DNA from 3 places in the Streptomyces sp. NBC_00386 genome. Region 1 is predicted to be linked to each of the others. Evidence: riboswitches for the same ligand, from Rfam matches in the RefSeq annotation. Region 1 holds a riboswitch; each other region holds the start of a gene.
What was found. Region 1 has a riboswitch for cobalamin ahead of OG780_RS28930 (prenyltransferase/squalene oxidase repeat-containing protein). Riboswitches for the same ligand answer to the same signal wherever they lie in the genome.
Positions count from the first base shown of each region.

Region 1 (4,583 bases):
GCGAAGGCCAGGCGGATGACGAGGACGGCCGCCGCCAGTTTCACGAACGCGGTGTAGGAGCGGGCCCAGGGGGCGTCGGTGCGGTGAGTGGCCACCACGAACCCCGCCACCGCCATGAGCAGCGCGAGCAGAAGCGGATTCGTGGTGCGGGAGGCCGCCGTACCGAGCCCCAGCGCCCAGATCCACCAGGCCCCGGGGTGCAGGGCGTCGGCCCGGTTCGCGACGGAGACGGTACGCGTACCGCTCGTGCCGCTCGTACGGCTGCGGGGGAGGGAGAAGGGGAGAGCGCGGGGGCGGGAGTTCGGCGACGGCCCCACCGGGTCGGTGCTCGGCGGGGCCGTCGTCTCATCCGCGTTCGCGTCCGGGTCCGGGTCCGGGGCCGGGCGCCTGGGGGCCGACACCCGGGGTTTCCGGTCCCGTTCGGGCAGGGCGGAGCCCCATCGCGCCGTGGGGCGGTCGCCCGTGGAGGCGGTGGGGCGGTCGGACTCGGTCATGACCTGCGCCTAGCCCCTGCGCCGACGGGCCTGCCAGACGGCCGCCGCACCCAGCACGGCCACCGCGGCCGCTCCCGCGAGCAGGCCCACCGAAGGGCCCTGCCGGGTCGGTGCTGAGGTGTGCGGGCGGGCGGACGCGGTCGGTCCGCCGGCCGCGACCGGGTCGCCGCAGCCCGTCCGCGGATAGCCCGTGATGGCGCACAGCAGGGCGTTGGTGTCGTAGCGCAGGGGGCCCGCGACCGCGGCCAGGGCCTCCGCGGTGCTCGCGTCGGGGGAGACCTGGGCGCAGGCGGTGCGCGCGGACGGCGGCTGCTCACCGGACGGCGCGTCGGCGGCCGTACCCGGGTCGATGACCAGGGCCACCCGCTTCTTGCCGTGCCGGGCGGGCGTCTTGGCGCATATCGCGGCGAACTCCCGCTCCCCGCGCGGCTGTACGGCGTGCTGGGAGTCCTCGCTCACCGCGAAGCGGAAGCCCTGGACGTCGCCGTCGGACGGCCGCGCGGTCGACGGACCCTGGGTGGCGTAGGTCCACTTCCCGCCGGTCAGGTCCCAGAAGGACCAGTAGCGGTAGCCGACGGCTCCGGCCTGCCCCGCGCCGCCGAGGACGAGGAGCAGGAGAGCCAGCGCCAGGGCCAGAAGGGGCGCGGTCGTCCGACGGGCGGTCACAGCTGGCGCTTCTTGTTGCGGCCGCTGATCAGGAAGCCGATGCCGATGCCCGCGACCAGGCCGACGCCGACGATCCACCAGACGCCGAGCCCGTTGCCGTCGTCCTTCTTCTCGTCGTTCTTCTTCTCGCTCGGGCTCGCCGAGGCGCCCGCCGCGGCCGGCGCCGGGCCGGTGGCGTTGAGCTGGGCCACGAGGTCCTTGCCGCCGAAGTCGCGCGGGTCGGTGCCGGAGGTGTGCGCGGCGAAGATCAGCTGCGCGTACGCGGCGGGGCCGGACTTGGCCGCCCAGTCCGCGGAGTTCTTCTCCAGCCAGGCGAGCGGCTTCTGCGCGGTCTTCGTCGCACCGATGGCCGACAGGGCCACGACCGCGTCCGCCGTGTTGCCGTAGTCGGGCTGGTCCGCGGCGCCGGGGAGCGCGGACTTCAGGTACGAGGTCTTCGCCAGCGCCTTGGCGAGATAGCCGGCGCCGTTCCCCGCCGCGGTCGCCATGTCGGGAGTGTCGAGGACGTGGCAACCCGTGAGGTCGAACGCGTAGCCGGTCGCCGCCGCGAAGCCCTGGCCCATGCCGGCCGTCACGCCCGCCGCGGTCGCGTCCGCGTTCGCCGCCAGCTTGCCCTTCTTGTCGGGCTGGTAGGCGAAGGCGCCGCCGCCCTCGCCCTCGCAGGGCATCGACAGCTTCAGCAGGGCGTCGTAGGGGGACTTGCCGTCCTTGGAGACGCTCGCGGGCTTCTTGCCGACCGCCTTCAGCGCGCCGATGACGACGGACGTCGAGTTGGTGTCGCTGGGTCCGCCGGCCATGTAGCCCCAGCCGCCGTCCTTGTTCTGCGCGGACTTCAGCCAGGTGACGGCCTTGCCGGTGGCGTCGTCGTGCCCGCCGAGTGCGGCGAGGGCCTGGACGGCGGCCGCGGTGCTGTTGGTGTCGACCTGCGTCTTCGCGTCGCACGCGGCGGTCGCGTCGGCGCGGTACGCGGCGAAGGCACCGTTCGCGCACTGCTGGCCGGTCAGCCAGTCCACGGCCTTCTCGGCGGGCCGCACACCGACGGTGTGCTGCGCGAGCAGCGCGAGCGACTGGCGCCACACGCCGTCGTAGGTCGGGTCGCCGGAGCCGAACAGGCCCGAGGGCAGCGCCACCGAGGGCGACGGCGACGGGGAGGAGTCGGCGGAGGCGGCCGGTGCGACGACCGCCCCGATGACGGCGGTGGCGGCCAGTACCGCTGCGGTGCGGCGAACAAACATGACTCTCCCTGCGGGGAGCCGGGCAGCACCGGGCACGCTGGGGTATCCGGGCGGCTCCGGCTCCGTATCCCTCGACGATGCCGGCCGTCGGCGGGCTGCCGAGGGCGCGAGCCGGTCACGTCCCGTGCGAGGCGATCCGGCTCACCACCGAAGTGGATCACGGTTGCGGGTCAGCGCCGGATTCGCACCGGCTTCTCCTCGTAAGGGTGTGATGACGACGCGCACACTCTACCGGCCGCCCGGATTCCGCCGGGTGTTGCCTGGGGCACGGGCCCGGAGTGACCTGGGCGACATCCGCTAGGTTCGGGTCATGCGAACGGGGAGACTGCTCGGCTCGGGGCGTTCGGCGGACGTCTACGAGATCGACGAGGCGTGGGTGCTGCGGCGGGACCGCGAGGGCTGGGGCGACGCGACGGCCGAGGCGGCCGTGATGCAGCACGTGCGCTCGCACGGTTATCCGGTGCCGGGGGTGCGGGCCGCGACCGGCGGGGACCTGGTGATGGAGCGGCTGTCCGGGCCGACCATGCTGGAGGCCTTCGGCCAGGGCCTGCTCTCCGCCCAGGAAGCGGGCCTCACCCTGGCCAGGCTGCTGCGCAAGCTGCACGTCGTGCCCGCGCGGCTCTCCGCCGACCCCGCCGTCCGTGTGCTGCACCTGGATCTGCACCCCGACAACGTGATGCTCACCCCGGACGGGCCGAAGGTCATCGACTGGTCCAACGCGGAGGAGGGGGCACCCGGTCTCGACTGGGCCATGTCCGCCGTGATCCTCGCCCAGGTCGCCGTCGGCGGCGAGGCGATCGGGGGCGTGGCCGAGGAGACGCTGGAGGCGCTGCTCGACGGGAACGAGGACCAGGTGACCGAGGCGGGACTCGTGGAAGCGGGGTCGCGCAGGGCGGCCAACCCGACGATGAGCACGCGTGAGGTCGGACTCCTGGGCGAGGCGGACGCGTTGATACGGGAGCTGCTGGGCTGAGCGATCGGCTGAGCGCGGGAGCTGTCGGGCTGAGTGATCGGCCGGGGCGGGTGACGCCGGGCCGGGTGATCGGAGTGCGTGGGCTCGGGCGGGCTGGGTGATAGGCCGGGTGTGGGCTCGGCCGGGCTGGGTCGGTGGGGCCGTGTCACACCGCCGTGTAGGTCACCGGGTCGCTGCCCGTCACCGCTTCCGCCCGGCCCAGTTTCACCAGTCGGCGGATGTGGGCCTCGGCCTCGGAGACCGCGATGTTCCGTGATCCGTAGGGGATGTCGGCCCAGGGGCGGTTCCACTCCATGCGTTCGGCGAGCTGCCAGGGCGTGAGCGGTACGGAGAGCAGCGTGAGCAGGCCGGTCAGCCGCTCCTCGTGGTGCGCGAGCAACTCCGCGACCCGGGACGGGGCGTCGGTGAACACGTGCTGGTGGGCGGGGAGGACCTCGGCGGGGGCGAGACGGCCGACGCGCTCCAGGGAGTCGAGGTAGTCGCCGAGCGGGTCGGCGATCTCCCCGAGGCCCTCGATCCCGGTCGCGTAGGGAGGGCGCCCGTGGGTGTCCGGGTCCTCGTAGAGACCGATGTGCGGGGTGATCCTCGGCAGCAGGTGGTCGCCGGAGAACAGACGTCCGTTGCCGGGCAGCCGGTCAGGGTGGGCCTCCTCCAGGTGGAGGCAGACGTGCCCGGGTGTGTGGCCGGGGGTCCAGACGGCACGCAGCCGGCGGCCGGGCAGGGGCAGGAGTTCGCCGGGGACGATCTCACGGTCGGGCAGCGCGGGGGAGAAGCCGGGCAGGGTGCTGGGGCGGCGGAGCGAGCGGGGTGCCTCGCGGAGCGGGGCGACATGCTCCTCCGGGGCTCCGGAGGCCTCCAGTTTGGCGGCCATGTAGGCGAACCAGCCCTCGGGCCGGGTCTCCCGGGTGCGCCGGACGATCGCCGCGTCGGCGGCGTGCATCGCGATCCAGGCACCGGACGCCTCCCGGACCCGGCCCGACAGACCGTGGTGGTCGGGGTGGTGGTGGGTGATGACCACGCCGTGGATCTCCGCGACCGAGGTCCCGCAGCCGGTGATCCCCTCGACGAGGGTGTCCCAGGAGGCCGGGTCGTCCCAGCCGGTGTCGACGAGCACGGGCCCCGCGTCGGTGTCGACCAGGTACACCAACGTGTGGCCGAGGGGGTTGTCCGGGATGGGGACGCTGATGGACCGTACGCCCCCGCCGTGATCGGTCA
Region 1 covers NZ_CP107950.1:6,591,912-6,596,494, forward strand. Annotated here, with positions in the region: gene OG780_RS28920 (energy-coupling factor transporter transmembrane component T) at 1-494, opposite strand, end outside; gene OG780_RS28925 (SCO2322 family protein) at 504-1,160, opposite strand; gene OG780_RS28930 (prenyltransferase/squalene oxidase repeat-containing protein) at 1,157-2,395, opposite strand; cobalamin riboswitch at 2,488-2,633, opposite strand; gene OG780_RS28935 (phosphotransferase) at 2,706-3,368, shown strand; gene OG780_RS28940 (MBL fold metallo-hydrolase) at 3,514-4,583, opposite strand, start outside.

Region 2 (4,583 bases), 3.2 Mb from region 1:
CGCGCCCTTCGGGGCGATGCTGTGGGTCGGCTCCTACACGAAGACCGACCCGGCGTTCATCGGCATCCCGTTCTTCTACTGGTACCAACTGCTGTGGGTACCCCTTTCCACGCTGCTGACGGTGGTCGCGTACCAGCTCTGGCGACGTGACCAGCGGGCCCGCACCTCGGCGAAGGAAGGTGCGGAGGCATGAAGGACGGTGTGAACGGCGTCGCCCTCGGTGTCTTCGTCTTCTTCTTCCTGGCCGTCACGGTCCTGGGCTTCCTGGCCGCGCGCTGGCGCAGAGCCGCCGACGAGCACACCCTCGACGAGTGGGGCCTGGGCGGACGGTCCTTCGGCACCTGGGTGACCTGGTTCCTGCTCGGCGGCGACCTCTACACGGCGTACACCTTCGTCGCGGTGCCCGCGGCGATCTACGCGGCGGGCGCGGCCGGCTTCTTCGCCGTGCCGTACACGATCCTGGTCTATCCGCTGATCTTCACCTTCCTGCCCCGCCTGTGGTCGGTCTCCCACCGGCACGGCTATGTCACGACCTCGGACTTCGTGCGCGGCCGCTTCGGCTCCAAGGGCCTGTCCCTCGCCGTGGCCGTCACCGGCATCCTGGCCACCATGCCGTACATCGCGCTCCAGCTCGTCGGCATCCAGGCCGTCCTGGACGTGATGGGCGTGGGCGGCGGCGACAGTGCCAACTGGTTCGTCAAGGACCTGCCGCTCCTCATCGCCTTCGGCGTGCTGGCCGCGTACACCTACTCCTCGGGCCTGCGGGCCCCCGCTCTGATCGCGTTCGTGAAGGACGCCCTGATCTACATCGTGATCGCGGTGGCCGTCATCTACATCCCGATCAAGCTGGGCGGCTTCGACGAGATCTTCAAGGCGGCGAGCGACAAGTACACGGCCGCGGGCGCCGGGGGGCTCGTCCCCGCCGAGGCGGGCCAGTGGACGTACGCCACCCTCGCGCTCGGCTCGGCGCTGGCGCTGTTCATGTATCCGCACTCGGTCACGGCCACACTGTCCGGCCGCAGCCGGGAGGTGATCCGCCGCAACACGACGATCCTGCCGCTGTACTCGCTGATGCTGGGCCTGCTCGCCCTGCTCGGGTTCATGGCGATCGCGGCCGGCGTCAAGGTCACCAACGGCCAGCTCGCCATCCCCCAGCTCTTCGAGAACATGTTCCCCGACTGGTTCGCCGGCGTCGCCTTCGCCGCCATCGGGATCGGCGCGCTCGTCCCGGCGGCCATCATGTCGATCGCGGCCGCGAATCTCTTCACCCGCAACATCTACAAGGACTTCATCAACCCGGACGCGACCCCGCGGCAGGAGACCAAGGTCTCCAAGCTGGTCTCGCTGCTGGTGAAGGTGGGCGCGCTGGTCTTCGTCCTGACCATGGACAAGACCGTCGCGATCAACTTCCAGCTGCTGGGCGGCATCTGGATCCTGCAGACCTTCCCCTCCCTGGTCGGCGGGCTGTTCACCCGCTGGTTCCACCGCTGGGCGCTGCTGGGCGGCTGGGCGGTCGGCATGCTCTACGGCACGATCGCCGCCTACGGAGTGGCCTCCCCGACCCAGAAGCACTTCGGCGGCAGCTCGAAGGAGATCCCCGGGATCGGGGAGATCGGCTACATCGGCCTGACGGCGTTCGTCCTGAACGTGGCCGTGGCCGTCGTCCTCACCTTCGCCCTCAGGGCGCTCAAGGCCCCGGAGGGCGTGGACGAGACCTCGCCCGGGGACTACACGGCCGACGCGGGCGACGCGGGCGTCGAGACGGAACTCCCGCCGGCCACGGCGGACGCGAGCCACTAGGAGAGCCGGAGACCTGTCCTGGCCGCGGGGTCACGGGGCAGGTCCGGGCGACGGCCGGGAACGACGGGCCGCCGGTGAAAACCGGCGGCCCGTCGCCGTGCCGGTCGGGCACACTCACCCGCATGGACATCGTCATCCGGCCCGCGCGGCCAGAGGAGTACCCCACGGTGGCCGAGATCACGGCCGAGGCCTGTCTCGGCGACGGACTGCTCGACTTCGGGGAGAGCGACCCGTACCTCGGAAAGCTGCGAGGCGTCGCGGAGCGCGCGGCCGTCTCCGAAGTGCTGGTCGCCGTGGACGGGGAGCGGGTGCTCGGCAGTGTGACCTTCGTGACGGACGGCAGCCCCATGGCCGACTTCGCGCGCGCCGGGGAGGCCGAGATCCGGATGCTCGCGGTCGCACGGGAGGCACGCGGCCGGGGTGCCGGTGAAGCCCTCGTGCGCGCCTGTGTCGGGCGGGCACGGGCTCTGGAGGGCGGCTGTACGCGCGTGGTGCTGTCCACCCAGGGCAGCCTGCACAGCGCCCACCGCGTCTACGAGCGCGTGGGCTTCACCCGTACGCCCGACCGCGACCGGAACCCGCTTCCGGAGCTCGACGACATCCGGCTGCTCACTTACGAGTTGACGCTCCGACACACTCCGTAGCGCTCTTCGGCACCAAGCGGACACAAGATGTGGGGGCAGTCCCGAAGCCCGGCACAAGATGTATGCTCATGGTCGCTGTCGCCGCAGGGGAATCCGGTGCGAATCCGGAACTGTCCCGCAACGGTGTACTTGTGCGTGTTCGCGTGTGTGCGGGCCCGCTCTCGTGTCAGTCCGAGGACCTGCCGACAGCGCGCCCCGGCCGTCCGGCCCGGGTGCCGACGACGTCCGGGCCTCGCGGAATGGGCTGGTGGACGCGCGGTGCGCTGCTGCCCTGAAGCGCTCCCGTGTGCCCCGCTCCTGCCCGCAAGGCCCCGTGCCGAGCGAGGGAGATCCCCACGTGACCATCGCGCCAGCCGATCCGGCTTCAGTGACCGCGCAGCAGGCCCGGGTGAAGACCGACGGTCCCGGAACCGCGCTGCTGCGGACCCTGACCGATCTCACCGCCGACCTCCCCGACGCCGACCCCGGCCGGGTCGCCGCCGCGGCGCTGCGCGGCCGGTCCGCCCGCGCCGACGAGGCCGAGCTGCGCGAACTGGCCACCGAGGCGGCCGCGGGTCTCATCTCCGAGGATCCCGTCTACTCCCGGCTGGCCGCCCGTCTGCTGGCGATCACCATCACCGAGGAGGCCGCCTCCCAGGGCGTCACGACCTTCTCCGAGTCGGTCGTCGTCGGCCACCGCGAGGGCCTGATCGCCGACCGCACGGCCGCGTTCGTCCGGCTGCACACGGCCCGCCTCGACGCGCTCATCGACTCCGAGGGCGACGACCGCTTCGGCTACTTCGGGCTGCGCACGCTGCACAGCCGCTATCTGCTCCGGCACCCGATCACCCGCAAGGTCGTCGAGACGCCCCAGCACTTCATGCTCCGGGTGGCCTCCGGCCTCGCCGAGGACGACACCGCCCGCTCGGTGGACGAAGTCGCCGCGCTCTACCGGCTCATGAGCCGCCTGGACTATCTCCCCTCCTCCCCCACGCTCTTCAACTCCGGTACGCGGCACCCGCAGATGTCGTCCTGCTACCTCCTCGACTCCCCGCTGGACGAGCTGGACTCCATCTACGACCGCTACCACCAGGTGGCGCGCCTGTCGAAGCACGCGGGCGGCATCGGCCTCTCGTACTCCCGTATCCGTTCGCGCGGTTCGCTGATCCGCGGCACCAACGGGCACTCCAACGGCATCGTCCCGTTCCTCAAGACGCTCGACGCCTCGGTCGCCGCGGTGAACCAGGGCGGCCGGCGCAAGGGCGCGGCCGCGGTGTACCTGGAGACCTGGCACTCCGACATCGAGGAGTTCCTGGAGCTGCGCGACAACACCGGTGAGGACGCCCGGCGTACGCACAACCTGAACCTCGCGCACTGGATCCCGGACGAGTTCATGCGCCGGGTGAACGAGGACGGCGTCTGGTCGCTGTTCTCCCCCGCCGACGTGCCGGAGCTGGTCGACCTGTGGGGTGACGAGTTCGACGCCGCGTACCGCAAGGCCGAGGAGGCGGGCCTCGCCAGGAAGACCATCCCGGCCCGCGACCTGTACGGCCGGATGATGCGCACCCTCGCGCAGACCGGCAACGGCTGGATGACCTTCAAGGACGCCGCCAACCGCACGGCCAACCAGACGGCGGAGCCGGGTCACACCGTTCACTCCTCGAACCTGTGCACCGAGATCCTGGAGGTGACGGACGACGGGGAGACGGCGGTCTGCAACCTGGGCTCGGTCAACCTGGGCGCGTTCGTGGTCGGTGACGACATCGACTGGGAACGGCTCGACGAGACCGTGCGCACCGCGGTCACCTTCCTCGACCGTGTCGTGGACATCAACTTCTACCCGACCGAGCAGGCGGGCCGCTCCAACGCCAAGTGGCGTCCGGTGGGCCTCGGCGCGATGGGTCTCCAGGACGTCTTCTTCAAGCTGCGGCTGCCCTTCGACTCGCCCGAGGCCCGCGCGCTGTCCACCCGGATCGCCGAGCGCATCATGCTCGCCTCCTACGAGGCGTCCGCGGACCTCGCCGAGCGCAACGGGCCGCTCCCGGCCTGGGAGAAGACCCGTACCGCCCGTGGCGTCCTGCACCCGGACCACTTCGACGTCGAGCTGAACTGGCCGGAGCGCTGGGCGGCCCTGCGGCAGCGGATCGCCGAGGTCGGCAT
Region 2 covers NZ_CP107950.1:3,428,932-3,433,514, forward strand. Annotated here, with positions in the region: gene OG780_RS14885 (DUF3311 domain-containing protein) at 1-193, shown strand, start outside; gene mctP (monocarboxylate uptake permease MctP) at 190-1,800, shown strand; gene OG780_RS14895 (GNAT family N-acetyltransferase) at 1,923-2,444, shown strand; cobalamin riboswitch at 2,497-2,645, shown strand; gene OG780_RS14900 (ribonucleoside-diphosphate reductase subunit alpha) at 2,782-4,583, shown strand, end outside.
Region 2: it holds a riboswitch for cobalamin, as region 1 does, so the genes downstream of both, OG780_RS14900 (ribonucleoside-diphosphate reductase subunit alpha) here and OG780_RS28930 (prenyltransferase/squalene oxidase repeat-containing protein) in region 1, are expected to answer to the same signal.

Region 3 (4,583 bases), 600 kb from region 1:
AGGCTGTGTCCCTGGTCATCGGAGAAGAACGCCTCGCCGCCGGTGACTTCGGCGACGCCGTGATGGATCTCGTACCCCTCGACATGTTCGCCGAGGGCCTCGCCGACCGGCCGCGTCAGCGTCTTCTCCCGCGCGAACCGCACGCGTACGGGCAGGAGTCCGAGCCCGTCGACATGACCGGCGCGCGACTCGACCTCGTCCTCGATGTGCTGTCCGAGGATCTGGTAGCCACCGCAGATGCCGAGCACGGGACGCCCTTCGGCGGCCCGGCGCGCGATCGCCTCCGCGAGACCGCGCTCGCGCAGCCACGCGAGTGCCTTCACCGTGCCCCGGGTCCCGGGCACGATGACGAGATCCGCGTCGGCCAGCTCCTCGGCCCGGTCCACGAACCGCACGACGACACCCGGTTCGGCGGCCAGCGCGTCCACGTCGGTGAAGTTGGACATCAGCGGGACCGCGCAGACGGCGACCCGCAGGATGTCCTCGCCGACGGGGGAGGAGACGGCCGACTCGCGGACGGCCCCGCGCAGCGAGACGCGCAGGCCGTCCTCCTCGTCGATGCCGAGTCCGTGCCGGAAGGGCAGGACGCCGTAGGAGCGCCGCCCGGTCAGGCCGTGCAGCATGTCGAGACCGGGCTCCAGCAGACTGACGTCGCCCCGGAACTTGTTGACGAGGAACCCGGCGACGAGCGCCTGGTCCTCGGGCGACAGCAGCGCGACCGTCCCGAAGAACGAGGCGAACACCCCGCCCCGGTCGATGTCGCCGACGACGAGCACGGGAAGCCCCGCGTTCCGCGCCACCTCCATGTTGACGATGTCGGTGCGCCGCAGATTGATCTCGGCCGGGCTGCCGGCTCCCTCACAGATCACCGCGTCATACGTGCCCCGCAACTGAGCCAGACAGTCGAGGACGGTCGCCAGGAGTGCTTCCTGGCGTCCCCCGCGCAGCCTGTCCCCGGCGGACGCGGCGGACGCTTCGGCCGACGGCGGCCGCTCCGAGGGTCCGGCCGTTCCGAAGAACCCGCGCGCGCTCATCTCGCCCACCGGTCTGCCCATCAGGACGACCTGACTGGTGCGGTCGCCGCCCGGCTTGAGGAGCACGGGATTCATCAGCGCGGTCGGCTCCACGCGGGCGGCCTGCGCCTGCATGGCCTGCGCCCGCCCGATCTCGGCGCCCTCGCGCGTCACGAACGAGTTCAGTGACATGTTCTGCGCCTTGAAGGGCGCGACCTTGACGCCCTGGCGCGCCAGCCACCGGCAGATCCCGGCGGTCACGACACTCTTGCCGGCGTCCGAGGTGGTTCCGGCGATCAGCAGCCCGCCGCTCATGCGGTGCGTCCCTTCCTGGTGGCCGGAACCCGTCCGGTTCCGGTGAGCAGAATCCGGCCGGCGGCGCTCACGCCGAGCGCGAGCCAGCCGACGCGCCGGGAGAGCCGTACGGCCCGTTCGATGTCGTGGACGTGGACGGCGCGCCCCGCGCCGTTGAGCACGGGCCGGTGCTCGACGCGTCCGCCGTACGAGAGGGTGCCGCCGAGCCGCACACCGAGCGCGCCCGCGAACGAGGCCTCCACGGGCCCGGCGTTGGGGCTCGGATGCTTGCGGGCATCCGCGCGCCAGGCGCGTACGGCACCGCGCGGGTCGGATCCGGCCACGGCCGCGAGGACGGCGGTCAGCCGGGCTCCGGGCCAGCCGGCGACGTCGTCGAGCCGGGCGGAGGCCCAGCCGTAGCGCCGGTGGCGGGGGGACTTGTGTCCGACCATCGCGTCGAGCGTGTTCACGGCGCGGAAGGCGACAAGTCCCGGCACACCGCCGACGGCGCCCCAGACCAAGGCGCCCACGACGGCGTCGGAGGTGTTCTCGGCGACGGACTCGACGACGGCGCGCGCGACGCCGTCGGCGTCCAGCGCCTGCGGATCGCGTCCGCACAGGTGCGGCAGCCGCTCCCGGGCCGCGTCGAGATCACCGGCCGCGAGCGCGCCGCCGACCGCCCGCGCCTCGCGGCCGAGGGAGGTTCCCCCGACGACGGCCCAGGTGGCGGCGGCGGTCAGGGCGACGGAGGCGGTACGTGAGCCGCGTACGCAATGGCTCGCGAGCGCGGCGAGTCCGGTGGCACCGCCGACGCAGACGGCGGTGTGCAGGGCGCCCCACCCGCGGTGGTCCCGCCACAGTGTCCGCTCCACGACCGCGGCGGCCCGCCCGAACGCGGCGACCGGATGCCCTCGGCGGGGATCGCCGAGCAGCAGGTCGCCGAGGAGGCCGGCGGCGGCGCCGTACGCGAAGACGCGATCGGCACGCACGGGGTCAGCCGGCCGTGGGGTGGAGCGGAACCCTCGTACTCAGCGAAACGGGCAACGGGCAGCCGCGCATGGCGATATGTCCTCACTCAGGGTGTCCACGCCCTGGTTCGACGAGACCGGCGGTGAGAGTTCCTGGCTCCCGGGGAGTTTCTTCCCCGATGACAGTGGCGGGACCGCGCCGGATTCGCACCGGCTTCCTCTCATGCCGCCGTACTTGGCTCCGGCAGTCCACCACGGGGTGAGAACGGCCGTCAACTGGCTGTTGACCTGCGGAGGGACAGTGTGCGCAGGCCCACATACGCGTGGGGGCGGGACGGCATACGCGTGGGGTGCGGGACGGTGATCCGTCCCGCACCCCACGCGCGGTACCGCTCGGCGCAGCCCGGTTCCGGGCGGCGCCTGCCGGGCTACTTGGTGATGATCAGGGAGATGCCGTACGCCACCGCCGCGGCGCAGGCCGCGAAGCAGACGTACGCGCCGGTGGCCGCCGCGACCGCGGATCCGCCCTGGGCGGACTCCTTCTTGGAGAGGCCGGCTACGCCGAGGGTGAAGAGGGCGACGAGGGCCACGGTCACTCCGAGGCTGACCCCGAAGACGGACCCGAGGGCTGACCAGTCGATGCTCATGCTGTTTCTTCCTTCGGTTCTCAGGCCACTCGGGACGGCGCCGACGGGTTCGCCGCGGGCTCGGCCGGAGCCGGGATGGTGGCCGTGAGGCCTTCGGCCACGGTGCCGGCCGGGGGCGGGGTGACGGCGGCGATGGCCGTGGTCACCACACCGGCGGGCTCCTCGGTGTCGTTCACGTTGTTGTGGTCGATCACCTCGCGGCGCGAGCGGCGCCAGATCGCGAAGCTCGAACCGACCAGGAACACGGCGACCAGCGTGGTGCCCCAGGCGCCGAAACCGGTCACCCATTCGGCGAGCGCGCCGACCAGGGCGGCGGCGGGCAGCGTGAGGATCCAGGCGACGACCATCCGCTTGGCGGTGGACCAGCGGACCACACCGCCCTTGCGGCCGAGGCCCGCGCCCATCACGGAGCCGGAGACCGAGTGCGTGGTGGAGAGGGAGAAACCGATGTGCGAGGAGGCCAGGATGACCGTCGCCGCGCTGGTCTGGGCGGCGAAGCCCTGCTGCGGCTGGAGGTCGGTCAGGCCCTTGCCCATCGTGCGGATGATGCGCCAGCCGCCCAGGTAGGTGCCGAGCGCGATGGCCAGACCGGCGGAGAGGATGACCCAGACCGGCGGGTCGGAGTCGGGAGCGACGGCGCCACCGGCGACCAGGGCCAGGGTGATGATGCCCATCGTCTTCTGCGCGTCGTTGGTGCCGTGGGCCAGCGAGACCAGGCCCGCGGAGGCTATCTGGCCGGCGCGGTAGCCCTTCTTGGTGGCCTTGGTGTCGGCGTTGCCACTGAGCTTGTACGACAGCCGGGTGGCGAACATCGCGGCCAGACCGGCGACGATCGGGGCAGCGACGGCGGGCAGGAGCACCTTGCCGACCAGGACGTCCCCGTGCACGGCGCCGGTACCGGCGGAGGCGATGGTGGCGCCGACCAGGCCGCCCATGAGGGCGTGCGAGGAGCTGGACGGGAGTCCGACGAGCCACGTCACCAGGTTCCAGAGGATCGCGCCGACGAGGGCGGCGAAGATCACTTCTGGCTGGATGCCGGATTCATCGACGAGGCCTTTGGAGATCGTGTTGGCGACCTCCACCGAGAGGAAGGCGCCGACAAGGTTGAGGGCGGCGGACATGGCCACCGCGACCTTGGGCTTGAGTGCGCCGGTCGAGATGGTGGTGGCCATCGCGTTGGCGGTGTCGTGGAAACCGTTCGTGAAATCGAACACGAGAGCGGTGACGATCACGATTCCGAGGAGGAGCGTGATGTGTTCCATTTACCCAGGCTTCTGTTGGACGTCAGTGGCAGGGGGACCGTAGGCAACCTGGGTGAACGGAAGATGAACTGAGTCGGACTTGACGGTGTCCTGAACAGTGGATCGTCATTCCGCTTACGTCGATGGGCGGCTCGCCAGGTTCGAACGGATGCGGAATTCCGTACTCCGCTTGGGGTCGGAGCTCGTGGTGGACCGTCCCGGTCGGGGCGGGTTTGAGCGGTGAGATCCCCGTCACCCGCAGGCTGTAGCCGTGGTCACAGCGCCCGGAAGCCCGAAAGGGTCACTCTGTGGATGGAGTCCGAGTCCAGTCGGGCCGTAGCGGCCCGGCCACGGGGTGTGATCCGCGGCAAATGCCCGACCGGGGCAGCGTGGGCGCTCCCTCGGTGTGATGTGATGCAA
Region 3 covers NZ_CP107950.1:7,195,052-7,199,634, forward strand. Annotated here, with positions in the region: gene OG780_RS31550 (cobyric acid synthase) at 1-1,328, opposite strand, end outside; gene OG780_RS31555 (cobalamin biosynthesis protein) at 1,325-2,296, opposite strand; cobalamin riboswitch at 2,404-2,544, opposite strand; gene OG780_RS31560 (hypothetical protein) at 2,704-2,922, opposite strand; gene OG780_RS31565 (inorganic phosphate transporter) at 2,943-4,184, opposite strand.
Region 3: it holds a riboswitch for cobalamin, as region 1 does, so the genes downstream of both, OG780_RS31555 (cobalamin biosynthesis protein) here and OG780_RS28930 (prenyltransferase/squalene oxidase repeat-containing protein) in region 1, are expected to answer to the same signal.